Regions from separate parts of the Planococcus sp. VCh962 genome, predicted to be linked through region 4. Evidence: riboswitches for the same ligand, from Rfam matches in the RefSeq annotation. Region 4 holds a riboswitch; each other region holds the start of a gene.
The links. Region 4 has a riboswitch for S-adenosylmethionine ahead of AC3AQ9_RS15820 (transporter substrate-binding domain-containing protein). Riboswitches for the same ligand answer to the same signal wherever they lie in the genome.
Positions count from the first base shown of each region.

Region 1: linked by a shared signal. The riboswitch ahead of mtnK (S-methyl-5-thioribose kinase) and the one ahead of AC3AQ9_RS15820 (transporter substrate-binding domain-containing protein) in region 4 are both predicted to bind S-adenosylmethionine.
Region 2: linked by a shared signal. The riboswitch ahead of AC3AQ9_RS13100 (bifunctional homocysteine S-methyltransferase/methylenetetrahydrofolate reductase) and the one ahead of AC3AQ9_RS15820 (transporter substrate-binding domain-containing protein) in region 4 are both predicted to bind S-adenosylmethionine.
Region 3: linked by a shared signal. The riboswitch ahead of AC3AQ9_RS04445 (LLM class flavin-dependent oxidoreductase) and the one ahead of AC3AQ9_RS15820 (transporter substrate-binding domain-containing protein) in region 4 are both predicted to bind S-adenosylmethionine.

Region 1 covers NZ_JBYLHS010000003.1:128,435-132,636, forward strand. The annotation lists gene AC3AQ9_RS11845 (2-hydroxy-3-keto-5-methylthiopentenyl-1-phosphate phosphatase) at 1-118, opposite strand, end outside; gene mtnW (2,3-diketo-5-methylthiopentyl-1-phosphate enolase) at 124-1,338, opposite strand; SAM riboswitch class I at 1,412-1,520, opposite strand; SAM riboswitch class I at 1,688-1,842, shown strand; gene mtnK (S-methyl-5-thioribose kinase) at 1,916-3,106, shown strand; gene mtnA (S-methyl-5-thioribose-1-phosphate isomerase) at 3,103-4,164, shown strand.
Region 2 covers NZ_JBYLHS010000004.1:89,414-93,615, reverse strand. The annotation lists gene AC3AQ9_RS13100 (bifunctional homocysteine S-methyltransferase/methylenetetrahydrofolate reductase) at 1-1,735, opposite strand, end outside; SAM riboswitch class I at 1,810-1,916, opposite strand; gene AC3AQ9_RS13095 (DUF6920 family protein) at 2,197-3,060, opposite strand; gene AC3AQ9_RS13090 (hypothetical protein) at 3,221-3,823, opposite strand.
Region 3 covers NZ_JBYLHS010000001.1:886,422-890,623, forward strand. The annotation lists gene AC3AQ9_RS04445 (LLM class flavin-dependent oxidoreductase) at 145-1,530, opposite strand; SAM riboswitch class I at 1,725-1,833, opposite strand; gene AC3AQ9_RS04450 (YkuS family protein) at 2,134-2,712, shown strand; gene nikE (nickel import ATP-binding protein NikE) at 2,801-3,622, opposite strand; gene nikD (nickel import ATP-binding protein NikD) at 3,657-4,202, opposite strand, start outside.
Region 4 covers NZ_JBYLHS010000006.1:196,789-200,990, forward strand. The annotation lists gene AC3AQ9_RS15810 (amino acid ABC transporter ATP-binding protein) at 1-410, opposite strand, end outside; gene AC3AQ9_RS15815 (amino acid ABC transporter permease) at 425-1,108, opposite strand; gene AC3AQ9_RS15820 (transporter substrate-binding domain-containing protein) at 1,167-2,015, opposite strand; SAM riboswitch class I at 2,147-2,251, opposite strand; gene AC3AQ9_RS15825 (Hsp20/alpha crystallin family protein) at 2,742-3,176, shown strand; gene AC3AQ9_RS15830 (zinc-binding dehydrogenase) at 3,263-4,202, opposite strand, start outside.

The DNA of each region.
Region 1 (4,202 bases), on a different contig from region 4:
GGATGTCGTCTTTAACCGGTTCCCAGCCGGATGGATTGAATTTTTTCATGATTGCGATGATGTTGTCGTTGTTGGTGACGGTGCCATCAAAATCGCAGAAAATTACTGGTTTACTCAACATGCTTACCCCCATATTGCCAATGCTGTTTTTAATTCTTCATGCTGTTCGGAAGCGTCGGCGAGTGTTGTTTTGCTCAGAATGGCATCAACTGCCTGGCGGAATGCTTTTCCGCCTCCCACTGCACCGTCCGGGTGGCCGTGCACACCGCCTCCGGCATTGATGATGCTGTCGATCCCGAAATCGTTGATCAATAATGGCACCAGCCCAGGATGGATACCTGCAGAAGGCACCGGGAAGCTCCGCTTTAATGGGCCATCCTTTACCAATTCCTCGCCGAGTGCCAGTGCCTGCGCCTTTTCAAGTGCAACACTGCCGTAAGGGGAAGGGAACAAAGAAAAGTCAGCGCCTGCGTAGCGGACCAGTTTTCCAAGTGCTAGAGAGCTAGCCAGCCCGTAAAAGTTCGAAGAAGTGAAAGCACCGCTGAACGCTGGATGGGCCATGAGCGGCAACCGGATATCCGGGTCTTCTGCCAGCTCCTGCAGAACATCAAGTCCGTATGCATGGACATTGAACAGCAGCGCATCCGCACCAAGTTCGCGCGCTTTTTTCGCCTTGTCCCGCAAGTTCGAAGTACGCCCCGATAAATTCACTGCATAAAGCGTCCGGTGCCCGGTTTCTTCAAAGACCTGCTGTAAGACGTTCTTCCCGGTCGTAATCCGCTGTTCAAAAGGCGTCAGCGGATTGTCAAAGAGGATTTCATCATCTTTTACCAAATCCACTCCGCCAAGCGCCTGCTGGCGGAGCTGTGAAGCGAGGAAATTCAAGTCGCGGCCAATGACGCCTTTGAAGATACTCATGACAAGCGGCCGTCCGTCTACTCCGAGTAATCCCCGAATGCCGTCGATGCCGAACCGCGGTCCGGGAAAATGGGCAAGCAATTGCTCATCAAACTCCAAATCGAGCAGCTTAACTTCCCCATCCAGCGATAATTTGCCGAAAACGGTAGTTAAAATCGCCGGCAAATCCGCCGAAAAATTAGCGTTTGGGTATGAAATCTTCACCACCGCTTTGATTTCATCCGGCTTTAGCGGATGCGGGGAATCTTCAAATTCCGTTACCGAAACAACATTTCCTTTATGCTGCTTTAATTGCTGCTGTTCCAATAATGGCAAGTCGGTCCATGATCCGATTGTGAGGCCAAGGGCGATTCCTTCGGCCTTTTTCCCGAATGAACCGGCTTTGCCGTATAACTGGTAAGTCGCTGTCAAATTGCTCACTGCGTTCACGCTCCTGTTAAAAATCAAAATAAAAAACCTCTTCAAACAAGAAGAGGTTAATAGGCTTAACAACTTCTTATTTCTCAGCCGCATCAATCGGCTGCAAGAATTAGCACCGTGTCCGTTATGGACCGGTTGCCGGGTATCATAGGGCTTGTCCCTCCACCTGCTCTGAATAAGAATGTGTATTCAATTGGATTAATAAAGAAATTAATGTTGATTATTTCATGCCTTAAACTTTCTGTCAATAAATATTCGCAAAATTATTTGTAGTGAAAAAAGTTATTGACAGTCAATTCTGAACCGTGATAGGATTCTTTTCAAACAGCATACAGTTACTCAAATAGTACTCTTATCAAGAGCAGGCAGAGGGATATTGGCCCTATGACGCCCAGCAACCGACCGTAATACCTTCGTGAGAAGGGGCGCTTTTGCGCCGGAATGCAGATTCCGCAAGGCACGGTGCTAATTCCATCAGAAATGACCATTTCTGAAAGATAAGAGGCATGGAATCTATCATTCTAGGCCTCTTTCTTGCGGAAAGAGGCTTTTTCTATTGACCCGGAAAGGTAGATGAATGATGACCATAGCATCCAAACAATACGAAGCATTAACATTAGAAAGAGCCATTGCAATGGCTCAGAGCCTATATCCATTCCCTGAAGGGGCCGAACTTGTATGCCGCGAAATCGGCGATGGCAACTTGAATTACGTGTTCCAGATCAAAGATCAGAAAAGCGGAAAGGGCCTGATCATCAAACAAGCCTTGCCGTATGCGAAAGTTGTCGGGGAAAGCTGGCCGCTGACTTTAAAACGCGCAACAATTGAAGCGAACGCTCTTCAAAAACACGGAGAATTTGCACCTGGGCTTGTACCATTCGTTTATGCAACCGATGAAGAACTTGCGATTACCGTGATGGAAGACTTGTCTCACTTGACGATTGCGCGCGATGGACTGATCCAGGGTGCGGCATATTCAAGACTGTCGGAAGACATCGGTGAATATTTGGCGCGTACGCTGTTCCATACTTCCGATTTCGCACTGCACCCGTTCGAGAAAAAGCGCTTAGTGGCCGAGTACTCCAACCCGGAACTGTGCAAAATCACAGAAGACCTTATTTTCACTGACCCGTTTTTCAATAACGACACCAATAATTACGAACCGGAGCTGCAGCCGACTGTCGAAGCTATCTGGAAAAACGGTCCTTTGAAACTTGAAGCGGCAAAGCTGAAGTTCAGCTTTTTGACGGAAGCGGAAGCACTATTGCATGGTGACCTCCATACCGGCAGTATTTTCGCCAGTGAATCGGAAACGAAAGTCATCGACCCGGAGTTTGCTTTTTATGGTCCGATCGGCTTTGACGTCGGCTTGTTTCTCGCAAACTTGATTGTCCAGTCGCTTACACGAAGCGGCGAAGAACGCCAAGTGATCGTGAACCACATCGAACGCACATGGAAAGTTTTCTCAACCCAGTTCTCAGAGCTTTGGGATCAGAAGGGCATTGAAGCATTCAAAGAAACGGCGGGCTATAAAGAGTTTGTACTGGAAAAGATTTTCCGTGACACACTTGGCTTTGCCGGCTGTGAATTGATCCGCCGCACAATCGGCCTGGCACACGTCAAAGACCTGGACGGCATTGAAGATGCGGAACTGCGAATCGGTTTAAAGAAACAAGCTTTACAAACTGGCGAAGCGTTGATTTTAAAACGTTCCGAGTTAGGCTCAATAGATGCAGTAACCGGTCTGCTTGAGGAGTTGGAGCAATGACCATTCCTTTATCAATTGCCTGGACAGACGGGCAGTTGGTCATCTTAGATCAACAGAAACTGCCACATGAAATCGACTATATAACACTTGAGACAATCGAAGATGTCTACGAAGCCATCTTCACGCTGAAAGTGCGCGGCGCACCGGCCATCGGCATTGCCGCCGCATACGGCTTAGCCCTTGCAGCGCAGCGCCATAACGCTGGAACGCTGGAAACATTCCTGCATGATGTCCGTAAAAAGGCAGTTTATCTCGGAGAGTCACGCCCAACAGCGGTCAATTTGATGTGGGCGCTTGATCGGCTGCTTGAAAAGGTTCAGAAAGCTGAAACTGTAGCAGGCGGAAAAGCACTGCTCATCCAAGAAGCGGTACGCATCCATCAGGAAGATGAAGCTTCTTGCCGGCAAATCGGCGAATATGCCTTGTCGCTATTGGAAGGGCATAAACGGGTTATGACCATCTGCAATGCCGGCTCGATCGCCACGGCGAAATACGGAACAGCATTGGCGCCGTTTCATCTTGGAAGCGAGCGCGGCCGTCAATTTGAAGTGTTTGCATGTGAGACCCGACCGGTATTCCAAGGTTCGCGGCTGACCGTCTGGGAGCTCCAGCAGTCAGGAGTGGATGTCACACTCATCACCGATAGTATGGCGGCCCACACCATTGGAGCAAAAGACATCGAAGCCATTATCGTCGGTGCAGACCGCATTGCGGCGAACGGCGATACCGCCAACAAAATTGGAACACTTAATCTGGCAATTCTCGCTGATGCTTACGGGATTCCGTTTTATGTAGCGGCACCCGCATCAACATTTGACCTCACTATTGAAAGCGGGACAGAAATACCGATTGAAGAACGAAAATCGGAAGAAATCACCCATATCGGAAACCGCCCGGTGGCACCTCTGGGCACCAAAGTATTCAATCCGGCTTTTGACGTGACCCCGTCCCGCTTTATCACCGCAATCATTACTGAAAAAGGGATCATCAAACCCGATTACCATCAAAACATTCCTGGAGTTCTCAACTTGTATGCAGGAAAAGGAGAAAAATCATGAAAAATTTCTAACGATAGGACAGAAAGCTATAGCTAGAA
Region 2 (4,202 bases), on a different contig from region 4:
ATAAATCCGCTGCTGTATCGATCAATTCTTTTGCAATCTGGATGCCTTCTTTGGTAGCGCGGTCTTTATCATTGCCGCAAGCACGCATCCGCTCCAGTGCATCTTCCGACAACTTGATGCCAGGCACTTCATTATGCAGGAATTCGGCACTGCGGATACTGGTCAAAGGCATCACTCCGAGGAAAATAGGGGTTTTCAAATGCTTTGTCGCTTCATAGATTTCAACGATTTTCTCTTTTGTGTAAACCGGCTGCGAAATGAAATAATCCGCCCCGCTTTCTATTTTCTTTTCAAGCCGCGCGACTGCCCGGTCTAAAACGCGGACATTCGGATTAAATGCGGCAGCTACGGAGAAGTTCGCTTTTTTGCGCAGCGGTTTACCGGAAAATGAAATGCCTTCATTCAGCTTTTTGATCAACTGGATCAATTCCAGGCTCGAGACATCATAAACACTTGTCGCCCCAGGAAAATCCCCCACTTTTGTCGGGTCTCCTGTTACTGCAAGAATATCATGGATTCCCAATGCATCGAGTCCCATCAAATGCGACTGCAAGCCGATCAAATTCCGGTCGCGGCATGTAATATGTGCAAGAGGGCGGATTTGTTCCTGGTGTTTCAAGATGGATCCCATTGCCAGATTGCTGACTCTTGGAGAAGCGAGTGAATTGTCCGCCATCGTAACTGCGTCCACACCTGCTGCATTCAGCGCTTTTGAACCTTCAATGAACTTTGTAATATCCAAATGTTTCGGTGTATCCAGCTCCACAATAATGGTGCGTTCCGTTTTCGCTTTTTCATGAAGCGGTGCTACTTCCAGTGCTTCTGCTTCGCGAATAACAATCGGCTTTTTCTTTATCACTTCTTTTTGGGTAATCGGTTTTAAATTGCCGATGCGCTTTTTCAGCGCTTCGATGTGCTTTGGCGTGGTGCCGCAACAGCCGCCAATCAGGCGCGCGCCTTCTTCTCTTAATAATAATCCTGCACGCCCGAAATAATCAGCTTCCGACTCATAGACCACACGGCCATTTTCAAGATCCAGTAAGCTGGCGTTCGGATAAGCCGAAAGGAACGCTTTTTCCGGCAACGATACTTCTTCCAGCGCCTGGATCGTATGATGCGGCCCCAAACGGCAATTGACACCGACAATGTCCGCACCTAATCCTTCCAGCTGGTGCAGGGCATCATTCAAAGCCATGCCGTTTTGCAAAATGCCCGGCTCGTGCATCGACACTTGGGCAATCAGCGGCACATCGGTCACTTTCCGTAAATGGCTGACGGTCGCAGCCAGTTCTTCAAAATCATAATAAGTCTCAAGCAGCAAGGCATCCGGGTCTCCCGCCAGTAAATATCCTGCTTGCTGATCCACCATCGCGATGATTTCCTGCAGAGTGGCATCGCTTTTCCGGATGCCCCGGATGCCGCCAATTGTCCCAAAAACAAATTGGTCGCCGGCGGCAGCTGCTCTTTTCGCGATGCGAATAGCCGCTTCGTTGATCTCTTTGACTTGATGTTCCAATCCATAGCGCGCAAGTTTTAAGGCATTGCCGCCATACGTATTGGTTTGGATAATGTCCGCACCTGCCTGAATGTATTCCTGGTGAATCTTTTCAATGATTTCCGGCCGCTGCAAATTCAATTCCTCATTGCAGTATTCGATGCCGTAAGAATACAATAGGGTTCCCATCGCGCCGTCTGCCGTCAGTATTCTCGTCTTTAGCTCATCTAGTAAACCCATGCTCTTCACCCTCCTAAATATACAAAAAAAGCCATCTTTGAAAAAGAAGGCTTTACGATTAATAAACTCGTTCCTTTTCATCTGCCAGACATTTGCATGCCTGCTGGATTTAGCACCTGACCATTAATGGCTGGTTGCTGAAGCGTCATAGGGCCAGTCCCTCGACTTCTCTCGATAAGAATTCACTATTCAGTTATGATTCGATGTTAACGGCAATGAGTGGCGATTCCTTTGACTGATGTTTCTCTTTATTCCACTTTAACGGGCAGTATGGCTCCCGCTTTGGCAAGCGGGAAGCCGACTGACCGTAAAAGTCCGATTGATTCAACTAACCATCAGTGGAGTAAGATCCCCACTGATTGAAGTTTCTCTTTATATCTTCAAATCCTACCTGTATCCAGGCTTCAGGTCAAGTTGATTTATCTAAAAAGATTGAACTTTCTGTGTTGAAGAGTGATTTATCAAAGAGGTGTGTTTTTTGCCGCTTGAATTGGATCAAATTCCGCTGCGTGGACCTCGAATTTGTACCAGGTAAAATCTCCATCTTCCAGCTGCCACGTAATTTCGATCTTTGAAGGGACTTTGATTCCGCCAGCGCTGTGATGCTCTTTGATTTCAGCCACGCACGGCACAAGTGGCGCTTCCGGGCTATTGTCTTTGTAGCGATGGGCGACAATTTTCTGCAGCTCTCCGTCTTCCTTAAAATGATATATTGCCGATCCCGATACCCCTTGATAATCCATGGTGGCCTTGGCTGTATTTTCATCAATTTCTTCCCAGTTGATATAGGGGCTGAGGGCGGCTGTCGGATACCAGGACACTTCCATTAAATACCGCTGCAATGCCGACTGATCCGTTTTTTCATTATCAGCTACTCGGGTAAGCGGAAACAGCCCTCCTGCTTTAACCAGCATGTCAGCTTTTCCTGATTCGAAACTGTCCCGGCCCACAACTTGGACAAAAGGCAGCATGTTCATTTTCACTGTCCAGGTAAACGACGGCGGATCGGTCGTAACGGTCTGTTCCGCTTCCGCTTTTATCCACTCCTGCTGTTCGGGCTTCAACCTCATCCAGCCGGTTTGCCTAAGAAAAATAGTACGGATTTGGTCCTTGCCGACAATCCCGACATGGGTCAGCCATTTTTTCACAGGTGCTGGAAGCGGCTCCAGCATATCCTCTGTTATTTCACGCGGCTCTGCATCCGGAACCTTTGCCAGCTGCTGGTCAATTTGTTTCTTGCTCTGGCTGCTGAAATTCCACAACGCCCCTTTATATAACGCAGCTACAGCAACGACGAAAAGTGAAGTCACGACTCTCTTCCTCATCTTACAGCACCTCCATTTTTGCATTACTACCTAATATACGACATTGGAAGAGTTTTTCCTGTCAGAAAAAATGATTTATGCGAGTAATTTGTTCCCATGCATTCAATTCCTCCAGTTCCATCTTCAACAAAGCTTTTAAGGTTTATTCACCCAACCGATTTCATATACTTTCCACCGGGAAAAACTCTTTTAAAGTATAGAGCGGCCGAATGTTTGGCTGATCTTCAAACGGGTGGAACTCGACGCTTCCAACATGCACTCCCATATTGTATTCGCCGATCACCGAGTCCAGAAGGATGAAGACAATCGGAATAATTTCCTCCTCATTTTCTTCTGTCAGCCCTTTGATATAAAGCATCATATTGACTTCTTCCTGCTCTACATCCTGAAGCGCTGTATAATAGACATCCTCCCATGTCAATTCCCTTTTTCCATAATAAACACTGAACTCTTCTTCTGAAGGCTGCCTGAAAGCAATGATTTCAAAGCGTTCAAGTTCCGGAGCAGTTTCCTGCAAATCAAACACCGCTTCAAAACCCTCTACTATGCCGTCCGCACTGATAATAAATTCGCGTTTGCCGTTCTCCGGCTCAGCACTGAACTCAAAAACGAGATGCTTATTCACTTTCTGAAGCTTTTGCTGCAATTCATCAAAAAGCTCTTCCCTATTTTCTTCAGCCAACTCAAAGTAAATTCCCTCATTCTCCTCGAACCATTTCCAAAAAGCTTCAATTTTATTCTTTCGTGTAGGCAGCCATTTCATCCTGTTGATCCCCTCTTTTCCTAACGTCTTTTCTTTTTCTTTCAACGTATTAACATATAATTCTAATCAAGGTAATTATAAAGCCTCACACACAAGTGATTAAAAATTCCTATTTTTCTAATTATAATTAGTAATCAACAGCTAGTCTACAACATTTTAAAAACAAAAAGGTCCATGCTAATTTTATCGTTGCCTGAAGAATTAAAGAAATTTCCGAACGGCATTGAAGCCAGCAATTTTAACTATAATAATAAGTGAAAAATTTTTTGCTACTCGATAAGATTGAAATTATTTTATCCAAAACTCTATACTTAAAAATATGAATTTTAATGATTAGCAATAAAAAGTTTGCCTTTCTTTATTTCTTTGCGAAAACGGA
Region 3 (4,202 bases), on a different contig from region 4:
TCTTCTTATATACGATAGGAAAAGAACGATGGTTTCGTTAATTTGAAATAATTTCCTGTTCGTTTGTTCAATTCAAGTTGGCAAACAAAAAAGAGCGAAGAAGCGCTTTTTTGAGCGCCTTTCCCTCTTTTGCTCTCGTTGCTGTTAATTGTTCACTGTTACAGGTACACGCGTATATTGCTTTCCGGGATGAGCCGGTGATAGATGCGCACCTTCCCCAAACAAAGCATCCCGCAAAGAATCCCCTTCATATTCTTTTTGAACGAGCCCCCGCTCCTGAAGGATCGGCACGACAAGATCGATAAAATCCTCAAAAGTTCCAGGGGTGATGGCGTAAGCGATATTAAAACCGTCAACGCCCGTTTCGGTCACCCACTTTTCAAGCGTATCAGCTACTTGCTCTGGCGATCCGACAGTGAAAGGCCCAAGTCCTCCGATGCCGACATATTCCTTAACGTCGTTGACCGTCGGTTTTCTTCCTGGCAGAATTTTGGTGAAGTTTTCTAAAGCAGATTGAATGGCATCATTTTCAATGTACTCAAGCGGCTGATCTGGCGCATAATTGGACAAATCAATTCCAGTCCACCCCCCAAATAATGCCAAGGCACCTTCATGGCTGATATGTTTTTTATAATCGTTGTATTTTTCAATTGCTTCTTGTTCCGTTTTTCCGACAATCGGGGTAAGCAGCGTCAGAATCTTGACGTCATCTTTATTCCGGCCGGAATTTTCCACTTCGGTGCGTATCTTGTTGACCGTTTGTTTCGCCAGTTCCATATTTGGCGGACCGATGAAGACACATTCAGCATGTTTCCCGGCAAAAGCTACACCTTTTTTAGAAGCGCCTGCCTGATAAAGGACAGGAGTCCGCTGTCTGGAAGGTTCCGTTAAATGGGCACCCGGCACTTTATAATATTTCCCTTCATGCCGGATATCATGCACTTTTTCAGGGTCTGTATATATGCCATTCACTTTATCCAGCAGCACGGCATCTTCTTCCCAACTGGATTCCCATAATTTATAGCACACTTCCAAATACTCTTCAGCAATATCATAACGCTCATCATGCTTGATTTGGTCGTCCAGCCCGATATTGACAGCCGCGCTCTTGAGATAAGACGTCACGATGTTCCAGCCGATGCGGCCTTTTGTTAAATGATCCAGCGTAGAAATCCGGCGGGCAAAAGGATAAGGATGTTCATGGGTGACAGAAGCTGTGACACCGAAACCCAAATGTTTCGTGACTGCCGACATAAGCGGTACGACAAGCAGCGGATCGTTGACTGGAGACTGTGCACCTTGCCGGACTGCGGCATCTCTCGACCCATTATAGACATCATATGTACCGAGGACATCTGCTATAAAGATAGCATCAAACTTCCCTTTTTCCAATAGCTTCGCCAATTCTATCCAATATTCGCTGTCTTTGTATTTATGCGATTGATCTTCGGGATGGGTCCAGAGCCCAGGTGATTGATGTCCAGCACAATTCATATCAAATGCATTTAAATAAATCCGTTTGTTTGTCATATAGATCCGCTCCTTTGTGTGCACCGTTTTTGGTGTTTCAACTAATCTTTTTAACACAATGATTGATGTGAGGATTGATATTGCCCTTTCTTTATATGTACTTGCCGTATTTAAGTTTGAGGACCATGAACAAAATAAAAAACCTCCTTTTCTCGGCTAAAGAGAAAAGAAGGTTGTATATGTACACAATCCCGCTCTTATCTCCCAAGAATAAAATTCTTGCTGGATTTAGCACCTTTCTGACAAATGTCAGAGGTTGCTGAAGCGTCAATGGGCCAGTCCCTCGGCTTCTCTGGATAAGATTATTAAATTAAAAATAATCATAATATTAAATCTATTGAAAGTCAATCTATATCGTAAAATTAATTTATTTACCTTATAAGTCTTATCACATTAGTCGGTATAAGCGATGAATAACGGATGCTTTTTTAATATTCTAGAAGAGAAAGCCCTCTAACTCGCGGCTTTTTTATTGGAAGTAAGTGCCTTGCTCGATTTCTTCTAAAAGATCTTTATTCGATTAATAAGTAAAGAAGGTTTAACTTATAGCCGGGTTAGGGAAAGACACAAGAATAACGATAATAAAGAAAGAGGTTGGATAATATGCCAAGAATTGCAGTAGAACATCCGTTTACAGACATTCAACAAGCCCTAAGAAACAGAGGTTATCAGGCAGACATGCTTGATCAGAAAACAAAAGCCGCCCATTATGATGCGCTGGTAGTCCGCAGCTTGGAGAGCTATGACCATCTTCGCTTTAAAGGATCTCTGGTAGAAGTGAGTGGGCGCACGGTTAACGAAATTGTAGCCGAAGTGGAAGAACGTTTGCAGCGCGCCGGAAAAATTCAAGGCCAGCCAGATGCAGCCAAAAGTGAATCGGGCAGCGGATTTTTCGCAGGCCTCTTAAGCGGAGCGGCAATTGGATCGGCAATAGCCCTTCTTCTAGCACCGAAAAGCGGCAAAGAACTTCAAGTGACCGTTAAAGAAAAATTGGCAAGCGGCAATGCCGGCAGTGATGGAAGCGGAAAACTGAGCCAAGTAAAAGAAAAAGCAGCCGACTTGGCTAATCAGGCAAAAGAAAAGGCCACCGAAGCCACTTCTCAAGTTAAAGGGAAAGTTTCCAGCTCTTCCAACGATCAGCAAGGCACTGAAACTTCAAGAGATTCTTCATCATTGAATTAAAATAACGAGGATAAAAAAGCCGAAGAGTCCACTTTCTAGTGGACTCTTCGGCTTTTCACTTATGGCAGCTTGTCTGCTTGATCCTGCATCAAACGAATCTCCTGTCCGAAGAAATCGTTCGGTTCCGTGGATGTTCTGACAGAATGGAAGACACCAATTTCTTTACAATAGGCTGTTGCGATGAGAGCATTTCATTTTTGTCTTGGCTGGTTGCGATCAACCTGCCTTTTTCCATGACTGCTAAAGCATCCGAAATGGAATAGGCAGCTCTAATATCATGGGTGATAAAGAGATAAGAAAGGCCATAGGCTGATTTCAGCTCATTTAATAAGTTCAGGATATTTGTTTGGTTCACCATATCGAGACTGCTGACGGATTCATCCAGGACCATCAATTTCGGCTTTAAAGCGATCGCTCTGGCAATATTGATCCGCTGCAATTGCCCACCGCTGAACTGCCGGGGGTATTTTTTCATGTCTTCCGCATCCAGCCCTACCATCTCCAATAAATGCGCAATCGTTCGTTTCATCTCCGATGCCGACAGCCTTTCGTAGTTTTCCAAGGGCTCCCCGATAATCTTTTCCGCCGTCATGCGCGGATTCACCGATGAATAACTATCCTGAAAGACCACTTGAAGATCTCTTCTGAGACGTTTTCGGGTAATAGAATCCATTGTATAAATGTCTTGGCCTTGGAAAATGACTTTTCCTTCTTTCGGCTGCTCTACCCCTAGAATGACTTTGCCTAACGTGCTCTTGCCTGCCCCACTTGTTCCAAGAAGCCCCAAACACGTCCCTTCTTCGATATTAAGAGACACCTCGGAAAGAACCGGTGATGCTCTTTCCTTGCGCCAAAAAGAACGGGTCGGGCCGTATGCATGTGTAACACTTTTGACTTCCAGTAAACTCATAGACTACCGCCTTTCCGCTCGTTCCCTGCCGATTCTATATAACCAGTTTTTTCAATTGTTCGTTTATCGGCAAAACAGGTCTGGCTTGGAGCAGTTTTTTTGTATAGATATGCTGAGGGTGATCGAACAGTTGGAAGACATCTGCTTTTTCCACAATCCGGCCCTTTTGCATCACGGCCACTTCGTCGGCCAGTTCTGAAATTACCCCTAAGTCATGTGAAATCAGCAAGATTGAAGTGCCGCATTCCGTCCGGAGCCGATCCAGTTCCTTAAGCACTTGCATCTGATTGGTCACATCAAGGGCTGTTGTCGGCTCGTCTGCTATCACGACTGATGGGCGCAGGCACATCAAAATCGCGATCATGACGCGCTGGAGCATCCCGCCGCTCAGCTGAAAAGGATATTTCCTCATAATCTTGGCCGGTTCTTGCAGATTCAACACTTCCAGAGAAGAAACCGCCAATTCGCTTGCCTGTTTCTTAGTCAGGTCTGTATGGCTCCGGATGGTTTCAATAAATTGGTTGCCGATGGTGAATACAGGCGTAAAAGCGTTCATCGGATTTTGCATGATGTATCCGAT
Region 4 (4,202 bases):
TGGTTTTTATGATCCAATAAGCCGACTTTCTGCAGCAGTTCCTCCGCTTCGCGCACAAGTTCCTGCTTGTTTCTTTTTTGTACGACAAGAGGTGCTTCGATGATATTTTCGATTACCGTTTTATGCGGAAATAAGTGAAAGTGCTGAAACACCATACCGGAATACTGGCGGATATCGATTTTTTGCTTTTTTGTCGGAGTCTTTCCCGTGAACGACACATGGACATTGTTGATTTGCAGCGATCCCGAAGTAGGGGTTTCCAGTAAATTGAGGCAGCGCAGCAATGTGGTCTTGCCGGAACCGGAAGGGCCGATAATACTGACGACTTCCCCTTTTTCAATTTCAAGTGAGATGGACTTCAATACTTCCACATCTTTAAATTTTTTACTTAGGTTTTCCACTTTAATCATATTGGTACCTCCAATCAAGCTGCCACATAGCGGTTGGCTTTCTTCTCCAGATAATCTTGCAGCAAGGTGACAAGTGCGCAAATCGCCCAATAAATGAGTGCTACCAGAATATACAAAGTCAAGCTTTCATAGGTTTGGCCAACCACCACTTTTGCCCGGTAAAACATTTCTGAAACCGTGATGACCATAGCAAGGGAAGTTCCTTTGATGATATCCATAAAAGTGCTGGATAACGGCGGCAAGGCAATACGTGTCGCTTGCGGCAAGATGATGCGGGTCATCGTCTGCCAATAGCTCATTCGAAGTGTTTCCGCAGCTTCCCATTGTCCTTTTGCTACAGAGGAAATGGCGGAACGGATAATTTCAGCTGTGTAGGCGGAAAAATGGATGCTGATGCCAATGATGGCTGCAGTCAATGGCGCCATCTCGATGCCAACCATCGGAAAGCCGAAATACAAGATAAACAAAATGACCAGCAGCGGTGTACCACGCATAAAGGAAATAAACAGACGGGCAGGCACTGAAATCAGTTTAAACCGGTTCATGCGAGCGAGGGCGACAAACAAACCGAGAACTAAGGCGAAAAACATACTGACTAGAGCGATTAAAATGGTTTGCCAGGCACCCTCTAAAATGAAGGGGAGGGAGTCGAGCGCAATTTCTACATTGAACAGATATTCCCATTTAAAGTCGGTCATCGGAAGACTCCTTTACTCATTATGTATAGATGAGGAACCCGGGGGTTCCTCAAGATATTTATTCTTTCTCAAGAGGCTGTGTTACATCAGCACCAAGGAATTGGTGTGAAATATCTTTAATTGTGCCATCGGCCAGCAATTCTTCAAGAGCTGCATCGATTTTTTCTTTCAGCTCCGGGCTGTCTTTTGGCAATACGATCGCGCTGCTGCTGAATGAGAACTTAACTCCCTCGGCAAGCTTTAAACCAGGTTTGTCGTATTGCTCAAGAGAACGCATCAATACGAGGTAATCATTCAGCGTGGCATCAACACGACCATTGACGATTTCCGGAAGGACCGTATCAGAGCCAGTATAGACAATTACTTCGGCTCCTTGTTCCTGTGCAAACTTCGAGTAATTGCTTGTCGCAGAACCGCCTACTTTTTTCCCTTTCAAATCTTCGACAGATTCAATGCCTGAATTATCGCTTTCACGCACAATGGCAGAACCATAAGAATGTTTGATCGGGATGGTGAAATCAAATTTCTCTTTGCGCTCATCTGTGATAGAGAAATCGTTTGCTGCTATATCGATTTGGCCATTGCGGAGTGCCGGAAGCAAGCCATCAAATTCCATTTCTTTAAACTCGACTTCCAGCCCAAGTTTTTCACCTAAAGCACGGGCTACTTCCACATCATAGCCAGTCAATTCTTTCGTTGTTTCATCGTGGTATGTAATTGGATAATAAAGACCTTCTGTTCCGACTATAATTTTTCCGGATTCTTGGATGCGCTCCCATGCGTTTTGTTCTTTGCCTTCTGTTGAAGCGGTTGCTTCGCTGGTGGATTCTTTGCTTCCGCATGCCGCCAATAACAAAGCGATCACGGTTACAACAAATAATAATAAAAAGCTTTTCGGGTTTTTCATTCTGATACACCTTCCTTTTCTATAGGTTTACTTGGTTTAATGTTAATAGAATTGCCTTAACATGAAAGCAAGCAAAAAGCCTCTTCAATAAGAAGAGGCTGACATGCGACATCGCATTAAATATCCGGCTCTTCTTATCTCTCAAGCCAATGCTTGTTGGATTTGGCACAGTGCTCAATTGTGAGCCCGCTGCCGAGGTTTCGCAGGGCCAATCCCTCCACCTCTCATGATAAGAACGAATTACTATTAAACTATGTAGAAAACTTTAACACCATTGCATTTAATCGTCAACATAATATTCTGACAGAATAATTCTTCTAACTTTTAATCCTCTCCTGGCTTAATAAGTCCATTTCACTCTTTACTATGCAGCCTTTAAACAGTGCTCAACAAGCATTTATCAAGCTGTTAAAAAATAAAAAACACTTGGGAAAATAGCGGTTTAAAGGTAGAAGAAAGACTGGAAAACCAGTCATATCAAGGGTTTTGGACGATGTGAATCTGTTGACAGCCGAACAGTTTTGAATATAATTTTAAGTAGAAAGACCACAATGAAAAGAAAGGGGTAAGATGAAAGTGTGGGCATTGAAAGTCATTTCATGGCAAGCCCAAGTTCTAAAAGGGTGGCCATAGGAAAACCGGTTGCTTCTAAAAAAGTGATTAGGATCTTGTGACTTTTGAAAAGCTGGCATTTACCAAAAATACTTTAAAAAGGAGAAGATTACAATGAGCACTTTGTTTCCAAGAAAACAAACTGACCTATTCCCAAGCCTCTTTGGAAGCGGATTGGAATCTGACTTCTTCAATAAGTTTTTTGGGGAAAACACCTACCCTCAAGTTGATATAAGAGAAAAGAAAGACGGCTATGAATTTATGGTCGATCTTCCTGGATTCTCAAAAGAAGAAGTTGAAGTCGAGTACAAAGACGGCTATTTGGAAATTCGCGGTCATAGAGAACAAAACTGGGAATCCAATGAAACAGAAGGACGCTTTGTACGCAAAGAACGTTCTTACGGGGCCTTCAAACGCAGCTTCTATATTGGTGAAATCGATGAAAAACAAATTGCAGGCTCATTTGAAAAAGGGGTATTGATGCTTCAAGTGCCAAAATCCAATGAGCAGGCACGAAAAGATAAAGGATACCGAATTCCAATCGAGTAAGGCATCGCCTCATATTCCCTTAATTTATTGGGAAGAATAAGCAATCGGAGTGCAGCTGAAATTTAGCTGTACTCCGGTTTTTTGTTTTATGCATGATAATCAGTTACAACAAAAGTTCCCGTCGTAGCAAAGTTAGACATGTCTTCAAAAATGCCTTCAACTTCAGTTAATCCAATTTCTCGCGTCACCATTTTGCCAGGCTGCAATTTCCCAAGTGCGACTTGCTCTAAAAGGGAAGTGAACCGGAATGCTGGAATCCCGAGAGTCGTGATAAATGATTTCTCAGTAAGGACCATATGATCGACTGGAATGGAGATAAATCCGGCTTCTTTTTTCGAAGTAACACCAATTTGCAGATGACGCCCGCCTTTTTTTAAGCTATTGATGGCAGGCACGCAAGTTTCCGTGATTCCAAGGGCATCCACAGAAACATCTGCACCACCTTTAGTGATTTCTTGCACTGCCTCTACAGGATTGTTGTCTTTGCTGTTGATGACAAAGTCAGCACCTAATTTCTTAGCCAAAGCCAGATTGGAGTCATTGATATCGACTCCGATAACAAACGCTCCCATAGAAGAAGCGATATGGATGGCAGATAAGCCAATACCGCCACAGCCATAAACCACAACTTTTTCTCCAGGCATAACATTCACACGATCTACAACGCCGTGGTAAGCAGTCATAAAGCGGCAGCCTAATGCAGCCGCATCAGAGAAACTCAAATTGTCTGGCAGAGAAATGGCATTGCGGTCGCCTTTTGGCACGGCTACGTATTCCCCGTAACCACCTTGATAAGCTGTGCCTGGAACGATAAACGAGTCACATAGCTGTGTGTTTCCCGCTATACAATGTGGACAGGTGCCGTCACTTCCTGAAAATGGAACGATGACGCGGTCGCCGCGTTTGAAGTTTTTAATATCGCTTCCCACTTCTTCGACAATGCCGCAAAACTCATGGCCGATAACAGGCTGGACGATTCCGTGATCTCCGACCCATACATGCCAGTCGCTTCGGCAAACTCCATTG